Regions from separate parts of the Mammaliicoccus sciuri genome, predicted to be linked through region 3. Evidence: riboswitches for the same ligand, from Rfam matches in the RefSeq annotation. Region 3 holds a riboswitch; each other region holds the start of a gene.

Region 1 (4,968 bases), 120 kb from region 3:
ATCGGAGCTATGATTGCATTCGATATGGGTGGTCCAGTAAACAAAGTTGCTTTCTTATTCGGATCAGCTTTAATTGCTGAAGGAAACTATGCCGTTATGGGTATGGTTGCAGTAGCTGTATGTACACCACCTATTGGTTTAGGTCTTGCTACTTTTATCAATAGACGTAAATTTAATAAAGGTGAAATTGAAATGGGTAAAGCATCATTTACAATGGGCTTATTCGGTATTACTGAAGGTGCTATTCCATTCGCCGCACAAGACCCATTACGTATTATTCCTGCAAATATGATTGGTGCAATGGTTGCAGCAGCCATCGCAGCAATAGGTAGCGTTGGCGATAGAGTTGCACATGGTGGTCCAATTGTAGCTGTCCTTGGTGGTATCGATAAAATACTATGGTTCTTTATAGCTGTCATCATCGGAAGTACTGTTACAATGCTTGTTACACTTTTATTAAAGAAAAAAGAAGCAACCGTTGCAACACCTGAAATGGAATCATCTAATAGCGGTATCACAACATCATTTATGGGATCAGATGAAGATGATAACGATCAAAAAGAAACATCCACTTCAAATGATGAAACTCAGACAGAATCAGAACAAGTCTTTTACGAAAAAGTCATCACAATAGAAGATGCTGAAATGTCTCGAGATGACGCAATCGATAAACTGATTCACAATTTAAAACATCACAACTTTATAGACGATGAACAAGTGTTAAAAGAAGCTGTATTGAAACGCGAATCAGAATCAACAACAGCAATCGGCATGAATGTAGCCATCCCGCATGCTAAATCAAATGTTGTCAAACAGCCTGTCGTAGCTGTACTGAATAACAAACACGGTGTGGAATGGGAAAGCTTAGATGAAACACAACCTAAGATCATCTTCTTAATTACTGTACCAAATGATAGTAGCGACACACACTTGAAGTTATTACAAAGACTGTCACGTACGCTTATGGACGATGATACAAGAGAAAAATTAATCAACGCTGAAAGCACAGAATCTATTTATAACATTTTGAAGGAAATTTAATTTTAAAAGCCTGGAACGCATATGTTCCAGGCTTTTCTATATCTGATAAGTCTAACTGCATTGCTCTATTTCATGATACTTTTCACCTATCTTGCGTGCCGCTTCTCTGCCACCCATAATATTTCTAGCAAAAGGTCCTAATTCTAAATCAGCTAATCCACCTGATACGAATAAATTCGGCAGCCATTCTAAATGTTTACTAATTTCAGGATACCCACATTTATTGAGTGGTGCTTCATATTCATGAATTAAACGATTTAATATTGGTTGTGTTAATAAAGTATTATCAAATCCTGTTGCCAATAATATATGGTCATAATCTATATGTTTCCCATCTACTGTTATGATTTGATGATTGTTAATATGATCTAATTCATTGAGATGTATTGTTAGTCTTCCTTTTTTCACATATTTCTTTAATCTAATGAATAATTCTTGTGGCATCGAACCTTTATGACGTTCTTTTAAGACAATATCCATCTTCTCTTCTGGATCTATCACTTTTGTAAAGCTTGCCATATTTTTAGGTCCTAACCACCCTGGATCAGCATCAAAATCATGAATTTCTAGCGGCTTATTCGTCCATAAATGCACATGCTTTTCATCGTCATGATAAATTAATTTTAATGCTAAATGTGCAGCTGATATCCCGCTTCCTACAACATGAGAACTTTCTTTAAATTGAATATTTGCATCTTCAAAAATATGTTGTACATCTGGTGCATGCTCATACATTTTTGGAATCTTTGGCTTATGGTTACAACCAGATGCGATGATGACATTCTCTGTATATATCATCTCCCCTGATTCCAATACGACACACCAATTATCTCGATCTTTCTTTATATCTATTGCAGTATATTTAACATGACATTCATGTAATCGGTAATATTCAACTTGTTCTGCTGTATGGTCCATAAACATATCTCTTTTCGGTCTCTTATACTTACCATAAATGCCACCTGCATAATCCATTTTCTTAAAATATTGTTTTAAATGAAAAGGATTTGGGTGAACATGGTGTACGATTGGAGACCTTAAATAAGGCATACTAATATTCTTTGTTCGATGGTCAAATTGATGACAGAACACATCGTGCGGGTCAATAATTGTTAAATCTTTATTTTTTAATCCTTTAACTTTTAATTCTAATGCTATCGTTATCGCGTGGATGCCACCACCTACTATCGTCCACTTCATCATATCACCTTTAATCCTTTTAAATCGTAATCAGTACGTTTTATATCATAACCGATTTTACCTATCGTTTGCAACTGAACATTTATACAAACTTGACATCGATTATTAAAAACTATACATTGATAGTAATTAAATAGATGCACTAGGGGTGTTTTTTTAACTGAGATGAGTATGAACTCGAACCCTTTGAACCTGAACTAGATCGTACTAGCGTAGGAAAGTGTTTGTGAAATGAATTTATAGAGATGACTATGCCCTTTTTATAAATATCTTTGTTTTTACACAACTTTCTTACGAGAAGGTTGTGTATTTTTTTATTTAAAATTCTATATGGGAGTGTTACATATGACAAAAACAATTTTAGTAACAGGTAGTAGTAGAGGATTAGGCGCAACAATCGCACGTACATTAGCATCTGAAGGACATCAAGTCATCATTAATTATCATAATAGTAAAGCATTAGCAGAACAGTTAGTTGCTGAAATCGGAACAGAACAAGCGATTGCTATTCAAGCGGATGTGACGAATCGCGCTGAAGTTGATCAGTTAATTGATGAAGGCACGAAACATTTTGGAAAAATTGATGTCGTCGTCAACAATGCTTTAGTTAACTTTAAATTTGACCCAGTAAAACAAAAAGCATTCGTCGATCTTGCATGGGAAGACTATCAACAACAAATTGATGGCACATTAAAAGCAGCATTTAATATCGTGCAAAGTGTTGCACCACAATTCATTGAAAGAAAACAAGGTGCTGTCATTAGCACCGGTACGAACTTATTCCAAAATCCTGTCGTACCTTATCACGAATATACAACTGCGAAAGCTGGCTTAATTGGTTTCACGCGTAATATCGCTGCTGAATTAGGTCAATACGGCATTACAGCCAATGTCGTTTCTGGTGGCCTACTCAAAACAACCGATGCCAGCTCTGTAACAACACCTGAAGTATTTGACTTAATTGCTCAATCAACACCTCTTAAAAAAGTCACTTCACCACAAGATGTCGCAAATATGGTGAGCTTCCTTGCTTCTGATAAAGCAAATGGTATAACTGGTCAAAATTATACTGTAGATGGCGGCTTAACAATGAACTAGAATTCCAAAAGAGAGATAAGGAGAATAGAAATGCGTAATTTAAGAAGTGATCAACTCAATATTGGTGTCTTATTATATGGATGTGGCCATCATCAAGCAGCATGGCTTATGGAAGACTCCTCTATCGAACAAATTGGTGATATCTCTTATTATCAATCATTAGCACAACTATCAGAAAGAGGTTTATTAGATGCCGTGTTCTTTGCAGATAATCAGTCATTCCCTGCAAAGTCAGATAGTGAATTACCAGCATTCTGGTTAGATCCAATTGTGAACTTGACTGCTATATCACAAGTTACACAACATATTGGTTTAGTTTCAACAATTTCAAGTTCATTTTCAAACCCTTATACTGCGGCTAGGCAAATTTTAACGCTCGATCATGCGACGAATGGTCGTGTTGGTTGGAACTTAGTAACATCTATGACAGATATAGAAGCTCAAAATCATAGTATGAAAACTTTACCTCAGCATGATGATAGATATCATAAAGCTCAAGAATGTACTGAACCCAAAAATCTAAACCTTAATTAGTATATTATTTCAAAGGTTTGTCTCCTGTAATTTTTGGGAGATAAGCCTTTTAATTTTGATTTGATTCTTTCGTTATTATAAAAATCGATATATCGATGAATAGCTTGTTCAAGGTCCTGAAAATCTTTAAATTCTTGGCCATAATACATTTCTTGTTTAAGTAACCCAAAAAAGTTTTCCATAACTGAATTATCTAGACAATTACCTTTTCTAGACATACTCTGAAATATTTTATGGTCTTTTAATAATCTAGTGTATTGTGAATATTGATAATGCCAGCCTTGATCTGAATGAATCGTTAAACGATGATCTAGGTTTGGACGACGCTTTATCATTTCTTTTAATGGATTGATGACTATATCTAATGTAGGACGACTTGAGATTTTAAAGCTGATAATCTCTGAACTATATAAGTCCATAAAAGGTGATAAATATAATTTCTGACCATTCATTAATTTGAACTCTGTAATATCTGTTACGACTTTTTGAAATGGGAGACTTGTTTTAAATCTACGATTTAATATATTTTGAGCTACTTTACCAACTTTACCTTTAAAGGAACGATACTTACGACCTCTATGTGTGAACTTTGTACAAGTTAGATTATGTTCTTTCATAATTCTTAGTACTTTTTTATGATTTACGATAAGACCTCTATTTCTTAGTGCTTGTGTAACACGACGATAACCATAGGTATGGTTTGATTCTTCACATATTTCTTTTATTACTTGAATCAATGTTTCATCTTTATCAGCTTTACTAAATTTATTTATCCAATAATAGTATACAGATTTAGCTATTTGAGCGACTTTAAATAAGATACTTAATCGTATATTATATGTTTCATTTAGTTCCTTAATGACCTTTACTATTTCTGATTTTTGCTTCCGTAAATGTCGGTCAAGGCTTGTAACTTTTTTTGATAAGCTATACCTGCCTTTAACGTCTCATTTTCATTTCTAAGTCTTTCAAGTTCTTCACGTTCATTTTCATTTAAAGGTAAATTTTTATTATCTGATTTAGATCGTTTTTTAGTCATAGTGTGAGATCGTCCCTTTTGTTTATTATCTATATCAAGACGACACTTTTCATCAA
Region 2 (4,968 bases), 560 kb from region 3:
AAGCGGTTGTACATCAACTTCAGTAATGCCACCGATTGCAACGATAGGAATATTTTGATTGATTTTTCTCATGTTCTCAATCATTTGATATCCACCTTCTTCTCCTGCATCAGCTTTAGAATTTGTAGAATGTATAGGTCCGGTTCCAATATAATCCACTTCGGATATATCAGATTGATCATATTCCATTTTATTTGCAACACTCAAGCCAATGATTTTGTCTTTAAACTTATCTTTAAAATCAGATACGTTTCGGTCATCTTGTCCAACATGAATACCATCAGCATTTAATTTAATTGTTAAATCTACATCATCATTAACGATAAATGGAACTTGATATTGCTTGCAAAGCTCAAATAAAGATTGCGCAAGGGCTTCTTTTTCTGCCCCTTTTTTACTCGTCTTACCTTTTTCACGAAACTGAAACATCGTGATGCCTGCCTTTAAAGCTTCTTCAACAACTCTTATAAGATTACCATCAGTAATGTCTTGACTGCCTGCTATAAAATATACTTTTAACGTTTTTGGATCAAACATTTAGTTCACTTCTTTCACAATCTTTTTCTCTTTAACAATTTCTTCTGTTATAACATTCAGTTGATCTATAAACGAAATTTGGAATGTACCAGGTAAATGTGCTCCAGGTTGTTGATATGCCAACTCACTTGCAATATTATATGTTGATAATGCTTCTTCTAATACGTCTATTGTGATGTTTTTTTCATGAGATAAGAATGCAGCAATTACCCCACCTAATAAACAACCTCCACCAGTTACTTTCGTTAACATCTCACTACCATTGTGCAATTCAATGATTTTATTATGACATGCAATGACATCGACTTTACCAGTTATGATAATCGGTAGCTTTAATTGTTGATGTGCTTTTTTCGCAATTTTAACAGCATCAAGCGTATCATCACTATCTGTACCTTTCATAATCGTATCTTCTTCTATAAGCGCTAATATTTCTGATGCATTGCCTCTTATAACATCAACTACTTCATCATTTAATAATGTCGTACAAAAAGTCTTTCTTAATTGTGATGCACCAACAGCAACTGGATCTAGAACTACTGGAACATCACTTTGATGCATAATTTCAGCATATTGCTTCATATCATAAGCTTTATCAGTCGTAATCGTGCCTATGTTAAGAAGAAAAGCACCTGCTGCTTTTGAGAATTCTTCTGCTTCTTCAGGTTCTTCACTCATTGCTGGACTCGCACCTAATGAAATTAAACCATTAGCTGTAAAGTTTTTAACAACATCATTTGTATAACATACGATTAATAGACTATTTTCTCTAATATTTGTTAATTTACTCATAATCTAATCCCTCTATCTTTTGATATGCAAAGTGGTTTACTGGACCTCTACCTTTGCCTATTTCAGGTGTATATTGAATAGCTAAAGTAATAAATCTTTTAGCTACTTCTACCGCTTCTTCAATTGTATGACCTTTAGCTAATTCTGCTGTTATCACTGCACTAAATGTACAACCTGTTCCATGTGTATGTTTCGTATTAAATCTTTCACTTTTCCGACTTTTCACACCATTTTCAGTAAATAAATAGTCGATTGCATCACCTTCCAGATGCCCACCTTTTATAACGACACCTTTAGATCCAATTTCATTTAAGAAAAATGCACCAGCTTTTTTAATTTCTTCTTCAGTTTGAATTTTAAATCCAGTAATATCTTCTGCTTCTGGAATATTTGGTGTAACAACTGTAGCTAATGGTAATAATATTTCTTTAAGTTTCCCTTTCCCTTCATCACCCATTAGCGCATCACCACTTTTAGCAACCATGACTGGGTCAATTACATACGGCTTACCAGATTGTTCAATAAATGGTTTAATCGATTGCATCATTTCTTCTGATGCAATCATACCTGTTTTGATAGCATGTGGTACTTCGTCATCAAAGACACTTTTTAATTGGTTTTCAATAACTTCAACAGGTAAATGGTAAACATCTTGTACACCTAGACTGTTTTGAGAAACGATACTAGTAGCAACTGCCATTCCATAAACGCCTGACGCATGAAATGACTTCAAATCTGCCATAATACCCGCTCCACCACTTGGGTCCGTTCCAGCAATCGTTAATGCTATATTCGGTTTTTTCATTGTAATCCACCTCAAATTTATATTTATAATCCTTTTATCTATAACTTCATAAAAAATGACCTCTTTCATAAGAAAGAGGTCAATTAATAGTTGTAAAAACGTTCATCGACCACTTTCCTACGTTGGCATTATCCAAATCAGGTGTTAAGGGACTGAATTAAATCATCTCAGCCAATTGGCGCCCCTAGCAGTCACTCATATATTCAGTTTATTTAAGATTATCAAATAGACGTATTGTGGTCAAATTAAAAAATCGCCTAGGATATTTCCTAGGCGATTGGATAAATTAATTTATAGCCACTTTAGATTAAAGTGTGTGGCTTACCACCATCCGTTAGCTTGACGGAAAGCAATAGCAGCTGATTCTGAACCGTAACGGCTTTTAGCGTAGTTTAACATACCTTTAGTTTGTGTAGCTACTGAACCAGTACCCCAAGATTCTTTAGTTTGGCCAAGACCACGGTATCCAGCTGGGTTAACTGCATTTGGATTACCACTTGATTCTGGTAATACAATTGCATTCCACATAGCTTCTGAACCACCAGCAGCTAAGAATTGAGCTTTAGTAGATCCACCAGTGCTAGCTGTTGAAGTTTGAGTAGTTCTAACTTTTTGAGCTGGCGCTTGGTATGATTGTTGAGCTGGTGCTTTATATGTTTGTTGTGCTGGCGCTTGGTAAGATTGAACAGGCGCTTGGTAGCTTTGTTGTTGAGCTGGAGCTGCAACTTGTTCTTGAGTTTGTTGAACTGGCGCTTGTTGTGCTACAGGCGCTTTGGCTGGCTCAGCTGATTGAGCTGGTGCTTGTAATGATAAAGTTTGTCCAACAATGATTAGATCTGAAGATAAGTTGTTCCATGCTTTTAATTGAGATACAGTTACATCGTATTTAGCTGCGATTTCACCTAAAGTATCTCCTGCTACTACAGTGTATTCTGTAGTTGATTCTGAACTTTTCTCGTTAACCTTGATTACTTGGTTAGGGAAGATTAAGTTAGATTTTAAACCATTTTCTGCTTTAATAGCACTTACTGAAGTACCGTATTGTTGTGAAATACTACCTAAAGTATCACCAGATTTTACTGTATGTGTTGCTGCATCGGCTGTAGCTGTTACCCCTGTAGTAACTGCAACTGCCGCAGTTGAAACTGCTAATAATTTTTTCATGATTGAATGTTTCCTCCTGTAAGGTTTTCACTTTTTATATGATTTTTACTGTTTAAACTATACCACTAATTTTTATGTCATAGGTTACAGCTATATGAAAAAATTAGAGCTAATATTACAGTTAGATTACGTTGATTTTCAGACAATATTCTGAATATTAATGATTAAAATAGCTAAACAAAGGGATTTATAAAGATTGAACAAAATTAATTATCAGACAATTTGTCATATTCATGTAATTTTTTAAACAATTACTTTTAATTATGTATACTTGCTGCCCTACAGCAAGACAGCAAGTCTCGGAATTTAGAATCAAGAATATTTATTTTCGGAAGTATTTCTATAAACAGTTTTTATTGAAGTTTAATGCTACGAGGTTGTTACTTTTGATGCATCAGCATCAGGAGTTTGTTGTTCAGTTTCTTTAATAACGTCAACGACATTATGATATTCGCTATATAACTTTTCATCTAAGTTATTTTCACCATTTTCTTTAGCTAATGCTTCAGCTCGTAATTTTTCTTTTGCTACTTTAGATGAAAGGTCACTAGCATAACTTTCAGCACTTTCACTAATTAATTCACTCATTTCCTCTTTCGTTTGAGGGATCGTTGATTTACTTGATGCAGGCATATTTAAGAATTTAATCGTTTCACATATAATTTCTGTTATATAGTGTTTCTTATCATCTTTAACATATGCTCTTGATTGAATTTGCCCCGTTAATGCAACAAGCTGTCCCTTCTTAGTATATTCATGAATATTATGTGCAAGTTTACCAAATGCTTTACATACAATAAAATCAACAGCAATCGTGCCATCTTTAGTCTTATATCCGCGTTCAACAGCTAAACAAAATGTAGAAATGATAATTTCGCCTTTCTTATAATATGCAGGGTCCTTAGTTAAACGTCCAACTAATACAGATTTATTTAACATATTCTCACCTCCTTATACTTATAATATAATGAGTCAATTTTTTTCAGTCAAAGTCCGATAAATCATAAAATAAACACTTATTCTTCACTTTATTTTATGATTATTGTTATTTCATCCAAAAGTGCTTTATAATAGATAATAAAGTTAAACATTCGTAGATTTAACGATAAGGGGGATGTTTATGAAAACATTTAAAGCCGTACGCTTTCAAATTGTAGATGATGAACAGATTACAGAATATGAATTATTAGATGGTATCATTATAAATAAAGAAAATAGTGGTACAGGATGGCTACTAGAGATTTTAATTTCAGATATCCATTATGAACAAATGAAAGAATATCACGATAACCAAACCTTACTTGATACACGTGTCGTAATAACTAGACCTTCAAACGACCCAGCATTATTTGATGCAACCATCAAATACATAGAACAACTAGACGATAAAATATCCGTCGTATTTGAATGTCATATCTATACATTACGACAAGTATATGCAGAACGATTATTAGAGCAGCTCATAGATGAAGGCTTATCAGGAGATGAGCTTAAAACATCATTTAATAGATTGATGCAATCTAAACCAAAATTAAAAGACGAAAAAAGCAATATATAAAGAAAAAACTAGGACAGCTAACGGTCCTAGTTTTTTCCTACGATTTGTCAACTACTACGTAGTAAAAAATATTTAAAATTGGCATCACTAAATAAGCCTTTATTATTTAATA
Region 3 (4,968 bases):
AGCTTTTTAAATTAATTTTATACGTTTTGAAAATTTGCTGTTTTAGATCCACCGTATGCATATGCATGTGCGACTTTATCATGACTACTATATCCAGGAATATTTACTGCCATATCACACGGAACACTAACGAGCTTATAAGGTGATAGCTGCAATAATAATTGTTACTTTACCTTTTCTTGTTAGCTTCATAGTCACACTCCTAGTTTTTATTTATAATTACCATGATAGCACTTTTAAGTAAATTACTAAATGATATTTAGGTAGTCCTAAAGTCCTATTGTCTAAAATTATTTTTATATTTACAAATGAACTAAATGTTTATATTTATAACGATGTGTATAATAAGTAAAAAGGATTGAGGAGATGAAGAAATGAATAATCAAAGAATTGTTCCGCATTTATGGTTCGATAACGAAGCTCAAGAAGCCGTCGATTATTATATGCAAACTTTTCCAGAATCAGAAATCATTTCAGATGTAACGTTTACAGATTCACAATCCGGAGATGCAAAACAACTCACTTTTAATATTTTTGGTTATAAATTTATGGCAATCAATGCTGGTCCTTATTTCACAAAAAATCCTTCCATATCATTTACAGTACTTTTCAATCAATCTGAAGCAGCATTAATCGACAAAGTTTGGACTGCACTCGCACATAACGGGAAAATTATGATGGAACTTGGTGCTTATGACTTTAGTGAAAAATACGGCTGGTTGGAAGATCAGTTTGGCGTTTCATGGCAACTGCTCATCACCGATCAACCATTTGATAATCGTATTAGACCATCATTTATGTTCATTAATGATAATGTTGGTAGAGCTGAAGAAGCGATAAACTACTATACAAGCGTATTTAAAAATAGTGGTGATATAAGTAAATTTTATTCCCCAGAAGGCATGGAGCCAGATAAGCCAGATACACTTGCACACGCAGAATTTAAATTAGAAGATCAATATTTTGTCGCTCTTGATAGTGAACATAAACATGAATTCAACTTAAATGAAGGTATTTCATTAATGCTATTTTTAGAAGACCAACAAGAAATTGATTATTATTGGGATAAATTATCTGCTGTACCAGAAGCCGAACAATGCGGATGGGTTAAAGATCAATTCGGTGTCTCTTGGCAAATTGTCCCAAAAATCATGGATCAAATGGCAGAAGAAGGCACACCAGAACAAATGAGTAACGTTACAAAAGCATTCCTTAAAATGAAGAAATTCGATGTAGAAACTTTAATAAAAGCCTACGAAGGCAAATTATAGTATTAAAAAAGACAGAAGCGTCGTGCATGCTTCTGTCCTTTTTTTATTTAACCGGTACTGGCCATGTTTCTAAATGTTCAGCCATATCCCAGAACATATATTCATAGTAGCTTGTTTTAACAATAATGTCTTCCAAGCGTTGTAATTCCGCTTCTGTCTTACCTTCTGCAACTTGATCCATCAACTGAATACAATCTTCTTTGTACTGACTAAATTCATCTGAAGCATACATATTGATCCATTCTCCATATAAAGGATGGTCCGATGCTCCTTTAATTTTAGCTAATTTTAAACCTATATAATTATAACTCCAAGTACATGTCAAAATAGCCGCAATAACATTCTCTATACCACCTTGTTGTGCCATATTCAACATATAACTCGTATAACCAACAGTCGTTTGAGCTGGTTCTGTCTCTTCTAATTCCGCTTCTGATATACCAAATTGCTTAGCATAGCCTCGATGTAATGACATTTCAGTATTTAATGTGCCATTCGCTAAATCAGCATAAGTCGCCATCATTTTTAAGTCTGTTGATTTAGCTGCACCGATTGAAAATAGTCTCGCATATTCTATTAAATATATATAATCTTGTTTCAACCAATGTTTAAATTTTTCTTGATCTAACGTGCCATCACCTAATCCTATAATAAAAGGATGTTCCATATAAGATTGCCAAATCGGTTCAACTCTATTGAATACTCTATCTGTAAATTTCATTTATAAATCCTCCTTATAATTAAAAAAACGCTATTTTCATTAAGAAAATAGCGTCATGAGTACCTTAAAATCAATACGCCACTTTCCTACGCCAGTATAAGCTGGATCAGGTTCAAGGAATTTTAAAGGTATCACTTTAATCTCAGCCTTTATAAAGGCACTTCCAGTGGTTTAAAATTATTTAACTTATATACTCTTACAACATATCTGTTTTACCTTAGGATTGCAAATAAAATTACATGCAACTTTTATTACATGATTCTAAATAAGCTTTAGCCTGTTTATTCACTTCTTTAAAATCTATACCTTGTTTCATAGCTGCAAACACACAACCACAATAGCATTGTCTAAAAATTTCATACTCATTGCACATTTTAATCGATCTTTCATACCCCTTATTCTTCTTAAAATCACTCGGTAAATAATAAACATGATATAAATCTTGAACATCCATACCAAGTTCGTTAATCAATTGTGCATTTTTCTTAGGTGACAACGTTAAAGCACTCGCGAAATAATCATATCCAAGATTAGCTGCCGCTTCTGCCACGAGTTCTAAACGCATTTCGAAACAAGCCGTACATCTTAGCCCACCTTCATTTTCATCAGCTAAATCCTTGCTTTTAACCATTTTCATAAATTTATGTGGTTCATAGGCTGCTTCAATATATTTAACATTAGAATTTGTACGCTCGTTAAACTGTTCAACAAACGTTTCTTGAACTTTCGCCCTACGCTCATATTCACTTTTCGGATGAATATTTGGATTCGCAAAATAAATCGCAACATCCGCATATTGTGTTAATAACTCTAACGTATAAGTACTACAAGGCGCACAACAACTATGAATTAAAATAGAAGGTCTTGTTTCGGAACGTTCCCATTCAGAAATCATTTTACGCATAACCTTATCATAGTTAATCTTTTGATTTTTCATCTTAGCAATAATACCATCAGCTGAAATCACCATATCCCTAACCATTCCTTTATACAAAAATTGTCATTTTTACAATATTTTATAACATTCAAAATGTGATATCAATATGATGATTAGAGATAGTGTTGTGATATTTATCCTTTAAAAACTTTCTGATATTGTACATATCCAGATAAGTAATGTTCAATGTCATCAATTCTTACTCTATAGCCATGGTGTTTAATAAAGAATGAATGAAGTATCCTCGAAGGATTCTTAAAATACATCGCAACTTCTGGATAGAAAAATCCTGTTCTTTGATAATTTGCACGTTTATGAATGGTATCTATAAATTTCTTTTCATCTAGATGCTGTTCAACTAAAGATTCATAACCTGATTCTTTAGCATATTCAACTAAGTGATATGTAGCCATTAACATTTCTAAAAATGTTGGGAAAGTGGTTTCTCTTTGGTACATATAATCTAAATAGCTAGACACATTCTGTATACCGAATTTAAAATATTTTTCTTGTGGATCGATTTGTACAAGTTCATTTGTACAATAACCTAACCAATGATCGTGGTACTTCCAATAATCTTTTTGAATAAAACGTTCAAATAAATTTTTAACGATATTTAACCATTTTTCATTATGATCTATTTGGTATAACCTTAATAAAGCTAATGCCGCTTCTCCGTCGTAATATATAATTCTATATTGTTCCTTTACAGTTAATTCAGGGTAGTTAATAACATGTACTGTTTTAGCATCTTCGCCTATCATTGTTTCAATACCACGTGCCACTTTTTATGCAGCTTCAAGATATTCTTTTTTATTTGGATTATGTTTTAAATATTCACAAATTGCGAATATAAACGCTGCATTCTGACCTAATTTAATTTCATTTACATTTTTAGTATCGTCAAATATATGACCTAAGCCATCAGTTTCATATAAATAATGATTGATTAAATAATCTATAGCTTTTTCTGCAATTGTGATATCTTCATTTAAATATGTTAAGCCTTCTATTAAAGCATATTGTACTGAACCCAAAAATCTAAACCTTAATTAGTATATTATTTCAAAGGTTTGTCTCCTGTAATTTTTGGGAGATAAGCCTTTTAATTTTGATTTGATTCTTTCGTTATTATAAAAATCGATATATCGATGAATAGCTTGTTCAAGGTCCTGAAAATCTTTAAATTCTTGGCCATAATACATTTCTTGTTTAAGTAACCCAAAAAAGTTTTCCATAACTGAATTATCTAGACAATTACCTTTTCTAGACATACTCTGAAATATTTTATGGTCTTTTAATAATCTAGTGTATTGTGAATGTTGATAATGCCAGCCTTGATCTGAATGAATCGTTAAACGATGATCTAGGTTTGGACGACGCTTTATCATTTCTTTTAATGGATTGATGACTATATCTAATGTAGGACGACTTGAGATTTTAAAGCTGATAATCTCTGAACTATATAAGTCCATAAAAGGTGATAAATATAATTTCTGACCATTCATTAATTTGAACTCTGTAATATCTGTTACGACTTTTTGAAATGGGAGACTTGTTTTAAATCTACGATTTAATATATTTTGAGCTACTTTACCAACTTTACCTTTAAAGGAACGATACTTACGACCTCTATGTGTGAACTTTGTACAAGTTAGATTATGTTCTTTCATAATTCTTAGTACTTTTTTATGATTTACGATAAGACCTCTATTTCTTAGTGCTTGTGTAACACGACGATAACCATAGGTATGGTTTGATTCTTCACATATTTCTTTTATTACTTGAATCAATGTTTCATCTTTATCAGCTTTACTAAATTTATTTATCCAATAATAGTATACAGATTTAGCTATTTGAGCGACTTTAAATAAGATACTTAATCGTATATTATATGTTTCATTTAGTTCCTTAATGACCTTTACTATTTCTGATTTTTGCTTCCGTAAATGTCGGTCAAGGCTTGTAACTTTTTTTGATAAGCTATACCTGCCTTTAACGTCTCATTTTCATTTCTAAGTCTTTCAAGTTCTTCACGT

The links. A riboswitch is a leader RNA that binds a small molecule or an ion and turns the genes downstream of it on or off. The one in region 3 is predicted to bind thiamine pyrophosphate.
Region 1: it holds a riboswitch for thiamine pyrophosphate, as region 3 does, so the genes downstream of both, MUA60_RS01000 (3-oxoacyl-ACP reductase) here and tenA (thiaminase II) in region 3, are expected to answer to the same signal.
Region 2: it holds a riboswitch for thiamine pyrophosphate, as region 3 does, so the genes downstream of both, thiD (bifunctional hydroxymethylpyrimidine kinase/phosphomethylpyrimidine kinase) here and tenA (thiaminase II) in region 3, are expected to answer to the same signal.

What each region holds. Positions count from the first base shown of each region.
Region 1 covers NZ_CP094824.1:222,302-227,269, reverse strand. The annotation lists partial or broken gene MUA60_RS01010 (PTS fructose transporter subunit IIC) at 1-535, shown strand, start outside; partial or broken gene MUA60_RS15485 (PTS sugar transporter subunit IIA) at 646-1,041, shown strand; gene MUA60_RS01005 (NAD(P)-binding domain-containing protein) at 1,093-2,241, opposite strand; TPP riboswitch at 2,376-2,477, shown strand; gene MUA60_RS01000 (3-oxoacyl-ACP reductase) at 2,587-3,339, shown strand; partial or broken gene MUA60_RS00995 (LLM class flavin-dependent oxidoreductase) at 3,370-3,840, shown strand; gene MUA60_RS00990 (IS3 family transposase) at 3,870-4,733, opposite strand; gene MUA60_RS00985 (transposase) at 4,742-4,968, opposite strand, start outside.
Region 2 covers NZ_CP094824.1:896,003-900,970, reverse strand. The annotation lists gene thiE (thiamine phosphate synthase) at 1-537, opposite strand, end outside; gene thiM (hydroxyethylthiazole kinase) at 538-1,329, opposite strand; gene thiD (bifunctional hydroxymethylpyrimidine kinase/phosphomethylpyrimidine kinase) at 1,322-2,134, opposite strand; TPP riboswitch at 2,232-2,330, opposite strand; partial or broken gene MUA60_RS15535 (aggregation-promoting factor C-terminal-like domain-containing protein) at 2,456-2,728, opposite strand; gene MUA60_RS04545 (single-stranded DNA-binding protein) at 3,668-4,237, opposite strand; gene MUA60_RS04540 (YwpF-like family protein) at 4,419-4,856, shown strand.
Region 3 covers NZ_CP094824.1:340,304-345,271, reverse strand. The annotation lists gene MUA60_RS01570 (VOC family protein) at 375-1,271, shown strand; gene tenA (thiaminase II) at 1,315-1,992, opposite strand; TPP riboswitch at 2,059-2,167, opposite strand; gene MUA60_RS01560 (epoxyqueuosine reductase QueH) at 2,228-2,959, opposite strand; partial or broken gene MUA60_RS01555 (poly(glycerol-phosphate) alpha-glucosyltransferase) at 3,064-3,960, opposite strand; gene MUA60_RS01550 (IS3 family transposase) at 3,982-4,845, opposite strand; gene MUA60_RS01545 (transposase) at 4,854-4,968, opposite strand, start outside.